Linked DNA regions of Streptacidiphilus albus JL83. The protein of the gene in region 1 interacts with the protein of each later gene in a pairwise test. Links are inferred from orthologs where the notes say so. Each region holds a gene or a part of one and is shown on either strand. Other genes may lie near its edges.

Region 1 (3,158 bases):
GACCTCGGTGGCCTCCCCGCAGAGGGTGCAGTCGGCCGGTGCTGCCGCGGCCTCAGCCGCCGCCGGGGGTGGTGCTTGCTCCATGCGGCCGATCCTAACGTCCCCGCCGGTGGCGCCCGACGGGACGTCGGTCACTCCCAGACGAGCCGGGAGCCCACCAGGTAGGCGAGGTACCAGGTCGGGGTGGACAGCGCGTTCGGGGCCGGGGTGACGCCGGTCGCGTAGCCGCTCTGGATCACGTCGACCGCGCTGCCGACGGCCTCCACCTGCGTCTGGAACGACTGCTGGCCCTGGAGCGGGGCCGTGACCGGGGCGGCACCCGAGGGCGTGGCCGAGGGCGAGCCCTGCGCGGCCAGCTGCGGCAGTCCGCCCCCGGGCTGCTGGAAGACCACGGCCTGGGCGACCGAGGCGGAGTTCAGCGCGGCGGCCGCGTGGGCGGCGGAGGCGCGGTCCGGGTAGAAGAAGACCGTGACCGAGCTGTAGAGGCTGTGGTCCTCAGTGACGTAGTCGGCGGTCAGGAAGCCGTTGCAGTCGCCGCTCGCGGTGACCGGCGCCGAGAGGGTGAAGGCCGCGGTGCAGTCGTTGCCGGCGTGGCCCTGGTAGCGCTCGGCCCTGTAGCCCCCGGGGCTGGTGGCGGTGGCCGCCTCGGACACCTCGGCCGGCAGCACGTCGTCGACCCGCAGCGAGGAGATGCTGCCGGCCGGGACCGCGCTGCCGTCGGCCGCCTGCGGGACGTCGTCCTGCGAGGTGCTGCTGGTGGTCACCGACTGGACGACCTGCCCGGCCCCGGCGTAGTGCACCTCGGCCCAGGTCGCGGCCGTCGCACCGACGGCCAGGACCAGCAGCAGCGAGGCGGTCCGGGGCAACCGGGCCCGGGACGGCTGGTCGGCCGCGGCGCGGTGCTCCCCCCTGAGGTTCATTCCGCAGAGTCTAGGGCGCGATCATGGGCCGAACCCACAGGGGTGGATGAAGAGTGGATGAGAGGCGTCCGCGTCCGTCGCCCCGGACCTCCGGCAACCGGGTGTTGTCGGACTTCTGCGGCAACTCTGCAACCATCCGGGCGATCTTCTGGCAGGTTTCGCCATGGCGGCCGAGCAGGCCCGGAGGAGAGGATCACTGCCATGGATCTGCTTGACTCCCTGCTGGCCAAGGGCCTGAACCGTGAGCTCCCGACGCGTGCGGAGGCCCTCGCCCTGCTGGCGACCTCCGACGACGACCTGCTGGAGGTGGTCGCCGCCGCCGGGCAGGTGCGCCGCCAGTGGTTCGGCCGCCGGGTGAAGCTCAACTACCTGGTGAACCTGAAGAGCGGGCTCTGCCCGGAGGACTGCTCCTACTGCTCGCAGCGGCTGGGCTCGACCGCCGGCATCCTCAAGTACACCTGGCTGAAGCCGGACGAGGCCGCCGCCGCCGCGAAGGCGGGTGTGGCCGGAGGCGCGAAGCGGGTGTGCCTGGTGGCCAGCGGGCGCGGCCCGACCGACCGGGACGTGGAGCGGGTCGCCGAGACGGTGGACGCGATCCGGGCCGGGAACGAGGGCGTGGAGGTCTGCGCCTGCCTGGGCCTGCTCTCCGACGGCCAGGCCGAGCGGCTGCGCGAGGCGGGGGTGCACGCCTACAACCACAACCTGAACACCTCCGAGGGCACCTACGGCGACATCTGCACCACCCACGACTTCGCCGACCGGGTCGAGACGGTGAAGCAGGCCCAGGGCGCCGGGCTGTCGGCCTGCTCGGGGCTGATCGCCGGCATGGGCGAGAGCGACGAGGACCTGGTCGACGTGGTCTTCGCGCTGCGCGAGCTCGACCCGGACTCGGTGCCGGTGAACTTCCTGATCCCGTTCGAGGGCACGCCGCTGGCGAAGGAGTGGAACCTCACCCCGCAGCGCTGCCTGCGGATCCTGGCGATGGTCCGCTTCGTCTGCCCGGACGTCGAGGTCCGGCTGGCGGGCGGGCGCGAGGTGCATCTGCGCAGCCTCCAGCCGCTGGCCCTGCACCTGGTCAACTCGATCTTCCTGGGCGACTACCTGACCAGCGAGGGCCAGGCCGGACAGGCCGACCTGGACATGATCGCGGACGCGGGCTTCGTGGTGGAGGGCGCGGACGAGGCGACCCTGCCGGCCCAGCGCGAGGCCGCCGTCTCGGTCCGCCGCCGGGGCGCGGGTACCGACCTGCCGCCGAACGCGTGACCGTCACCACGGCCCGCGCACTGTCCCCGGAGCGGCTGCTCGAGCTCGACCGGGCGCACGTCTGGCACCCGTACGGCGCGATGCCGGCCGCGGTGGAGCCCTTCCCGGTCGAGTCGGCCTCCGGCGTCCGGCTGCGGCTGGCCCGTCCGGTGGAGGGCCGCGAGGAGCTGGTCGACGGGATGTCGTCCTGGTGGTCGGCGATCCACGGCTACCGGCACCCGGTGCTGGACGAGGCGGTGCGGGAGCAGCTCGGCCGGATGAGCCATGTGATGTTCGGCGGGCTGACCCACGAGCCGGCCGTGCGGCTGGCGGCCCGGCTGGTCGAGATCACGCCGGAACCGCTGCAGCACGTCTTCCTGGCCGACTCGGGCTCGGTCTCGGTCGAGGTCGCCGCCAAGATGTGCCTCCAGTACTGGCTCTCGCTCGGCCGTCCGGAGAAGCGGCGGCTGCTGACCTGGCGCGGCGGCTACCACGGCGACACCTTCCACCCGATGTCGGTGTGCGATCCCGAGGGCGGGATGCACCAGCTGTGGACCGGGGTGCTGCCCCGGCAGGTCTTCGCCGACGCCCCGCCGGACGGTCCGCCGTCGCCGGAGTACCTGGCCCATCTGGACGAGGTGATCGGCCGTCACGCCCACGAGACGGCGGCCGTGGTGGTCGAGCCGGTGGTCCAGGGCGCGGGCGGGATGCGCTTCCACTCCCCCGAGCTGCTGCGGGTGCTGCGGGAGCTGTGCGACAACCACGGGGTGCTGCTGGTCTTCGACGAGATCGCCACCGGCTTCGGCCGCACCGGCGAGCTCTTCGCGGCGGACCACGCCGGGGTCTCCCCCGATGTGATGTGCGTCGGCAAGGCGCTGACCGGCGGGTACCTGACGCTGGCGGCGGCCCTGTGCACCGAGGAGGTGGCCCGGGGCATCGGCCGGGGCGAGGTGCCGCTGCTGGCGCACGGTCCGACGTTCATGGGCAACCCGCTGG
Region 2 (3,128 bases), 5.7 Mb from region 1 along the record:
GGCGATCGTCATCGGTCCGACGCCGCCGGGCACGGGCGTGATCAGCCGGGCGCGGGCCGCCGCCCCCGCGAAGTCGACATCGCCCACATTGCCAGGGTTGTATCCGGCGTCGATGACGACCGCCCCGGGCTTGATGTCGGCCCCCTTGATGAACTCCGGCCGGCCCACAGCCGCGACCAGGATGTCGGCGGTGGCGATGATGTCGGACAGGCCGACGGTCCGGGAGTGGCAGTAGGTGACCGTCGCATCCCGGGCCAGGAGCAGCATCCCCAGCGGCTTGCCGAGGATCGGACTGCGGCCGACCACGACCGCGTGCCGACCGCTGGGATCGATCCCGTAGGCGTCGAGCAGCCGGACGATGCCTCCGGGCGTGCAGGCGTGGAAGCCGGGCAGGCCGAAGGCCATCGCCGCGAACGACCACATGGTCACCCCGTCGACGTCCTTGGCCGGGTCGATGGCCTCGAACGCCGCGCGCTCGTCGATGTGCTCCGGTACCGGGTGCTGGAGCAGGATGCCGTGGACGGAGGGATCGGCGGACAGGGCCCGCACCGCCGCGACCAGTTCCTCCGTGGTGGTGTCGGCGGGGAGCGCGACATGGCGGGACTCGATGCCGGCCCGGGCGCAGCGATTGCGCTTCATCGCCACATAGGTGACGGAGGCCGGGTCGTCCCCGACCAGCACGGTGGCCAGGCAGGGGGTGACGCCACTGGTCTCGCGGAGGTTGCGTGCGGCTTCGGCGCAGCGTTCGACGACGGCTGCGGCCAGCTCGGTCCCGGTCATGAGCCGGGCGCTGCCGAGCGATGCGTCGGCGGGCCGTGCGGTGGGCTGTCCGGTGGGCTGTGCGGCGGGCTGTGCGGTCATGGGCGGTCCCGGGGTGAGAGGGGTGTCGCCCAGGCGCGCGGCTTCGAACCGAAGGCAATCGCTCCCCGGTGGTGATCCACCCAAGCGCCAGTCACGACCGCGGTGCCAGCATAACCACGTCCTCCCGCCACCCGGTATCCGTCCGTTCGGCGGAGGAGACGGCTCTCCCGGTGATTGGCCAGGAGGCTGCCGGGGGATGTGCACCACCATGTGTCGCCTCTTCGGTCTGTGCAGCGCGCCCGAGCGGATTCGCGCAACCTTCTGGCTGGTGGGTGCCCCGGACAGCCTGGAGGCGCAGAGTCGGGCGAATCCGGACGGGACCGGGATCGGGGTGTTCGACCGGGACGGACGCCCGCTGACGTTCCGTCAGCCGCTGGCGGCCTGGCAGGACACCGAGTTCGCACAGGAGGCGCGGGAGCTTGAGTCGACGACGTTCGTGGCCCACGTCCGCTTCGCCTCGACCGGCGGACTGACCGTCGAGAACACCCACCCCTTCGAGCAGGACGGGCGGCTGTTCGCGCACAACGGCGTCGTCGGAGGCCTCGACCTGCTGGACGCCCGGCTCACGGAACTGGGCGTCGACGTCGCACGCACGGTCCACGGCCAGACCGACTCCGAGCGGTTCTTCGCCCTCCTCACCGAGGAGGTGCACCGACACGGCGGCGACGTCGGTGCCGGGATCACCGCCGCCGTCGGCTGGGCGGCCGAGCAGCTGCCGCTGTACTGCCTCAATCTGCTTCTGGCCGATGCGGACGGGCTGTGGGCGCTCCGCTACCCCGACACCCACGAGCTCTACGTCCTCGATCGCCGCGCCCCCGGGGACGGGCCCGGGGAGCCGCTGCAGCATGCCGACCGCCGCCGCCGACTGCGTGCCAGCTCCGCCGAACTGGCGGACCGCTCCTGCGTGGTGGTGGCCAGCGAGCGGATGGACGAGGATCCCCGCTGGCGGTTGCTGGCGTCCGGCGAACTCGTCCATGTCTCGCCGGGACCGGTGCTCGCGTCGACCCTGGCACTGCCGCAGCCGCCGGTCCACCTGCTGCGACTCGCCGACCTCCACCCGCAGGCTGCGGCCTCCCAGTCGGCGCACTGAGGTCCGCCCGCCATGATGGCTGCCATGTCCACCGAGAACAGCCAGACCGGAACCGCCCGCACGGAGCGCACGGCAGCGCAGATCACCCGGGCCGAGGTCGCCGACGTCCACCAGGTCCTCGCGGACCATTCCCGCTACTGGGGCGACCGCGACCTTCGCCCCCTCCACCAACTGGCGCTGGTGCAGGAGTTCGGCTCGACCTGTCTGGCCGCCAGGGACGCCGAGGGCATCGCCGGCTACCTCGTCGGCTTCGTCACCCCGACCGGCACCGGCTACGTCCATCTGATCGCCATCCGCGACGACACCCGGGGCTCCGGGCTGGGACGCCGCCTCTATGCGGCGTTCGCGGAGGCCGCGCAGCGCGAGGGCGCCGTGCGGTTGAAGGCGATCACCTCCGTTGCCAACACCGGCTCGGTCACCTTCCACCGCAGCCTGGGCTTCGAGGCGACGGTGGTCGAGGACTACAACGGCCCCGGACGCACCATGGTCGTCTTCCAACGCCCGCTGCCCTTCGCCGACGCGCCCGCGCCCTCGCCCTCACCCTCGACCGCCTGACCCCGGCTCGCCCGTACCCTGCTCGCCCCCTCCCGCCGACTCCGCTCCCTCCGCCGACTCCACTCCCCGCCGACTCCGCTACCGCTGTCCGGTCCCGAGACCGGCCAGCAGCGCCAGGACCTGCGGCCAGCCCTCGGCCTGGGCAGTGGCGTCGCCCGCGCGGCTGCCGCAGAGGTTCTCCTCGGCGAAGCTGGTGGGGTTCATCACCGTGGTCTGCTCGGAGAGGTAGGGGACGGTCCCGACCTCGTGCCCGGCCCCGGGGTAGACCAGCGCCTGGTGGGGATAGGGGTCGTGGTCCGCGTCGAGTTCGGTGACGATCTGCCGGGCCCAGGTCGCGGACTGCCAGACGCGCCGGCGACGGCCAGGACCGGTCCGCTCACCCGCTGCAGCGGGACGGCCCCCGGCGGGACCGGCTTTCCGGCCAGGCTCCAGGCATTGCCGGTTCCGTCCGGGAAGCTCGGGTTGACCTGGGCCGACGGCGAGTAGGCCACCGCACCGTGGACCAGCGTCGGGAAGTCCTCGGCAAGGTTCCGGGGGCTGCCGAAGGGCGCATCGCCCGGACGACGACGGCGCGCGGGCCCGCCGCACTGCGCCGCTCTGCCCCCGTGATCCAGGAATCAGC

What was found.
Region 2: the proteins of bioB (region 1) and BS75_RS30650 interact in binary tests that used the Escherichia coli proteins (3 or more experiments, as listed by UniProt). The link is inferred for Streptacidiphilus albus JL83 from one-to-one orthologs.

What each region holds. Positions count from the first base shown.
Region 1 is NZ_JQML01000001.1:1,229,250-1,232,407, forward strand. What follows is about bases 305-3,152. They hold bioB (biotin synthase BioB), read left to right. Parts: upstream 305-1,121; coding sequence 1,122-2,183; downstream 2,184-3,152. Other genes in these bases: BS75_RS05345 (hypothetical protein), read right to left, coding at 305-920; BS75_RS05355 (adenosylmethionine--8-amino-7-oxononanoate transaminase), read left to right, coding at 2,264-3,152. Outside these bases: BS75_RS49145 (hypothetical protein), read right to left, coding at 1-84; more of BS75_RS05345, read right to left, coding at 132-304; more of BS75_RS05355, read left to right, coding at 3,153-3,158. UniProt on the Escherichia coli protein: Catalyzes the conversion of dethiobiotin (DTB) to biotin by the insertion of a sulfur atom into dethiobiotin via a radical-based mechanism.
Region 2 is NZ_JQML01000001.1:6,968,422-6,971,549, reverse strand. Bases 193-3,010 are described here. They hold BS75_RS30650 (class II glutamine amidotransferase), read left to right. Parts: upstream 193-1,069; coding sequence 1,070-1,951; downstream 1,952-3,010. Other genes in these bases: BS75_RS47050 (acyl-CoA thioester hydrolase/BAAT C-terminal domain-containing protein), read right to left, coding at 2,585-3,010; BS75_RS30645 (GNAT family N-acetyltransferase), read left to right, coding at 1,976-2,506; BS75_RS30655 (bifunctional 5,10-methylenetetrahydrofolate dehydrogenase/5,10-methenyltetrahydrofolate cyclohydrolase), read right to left, coding at 193-780. Also shown: more of BS75_RS30655, read right to left, coding at 1-192; more of BS75_RS47050, read right to left, coding at 3,011-3,128.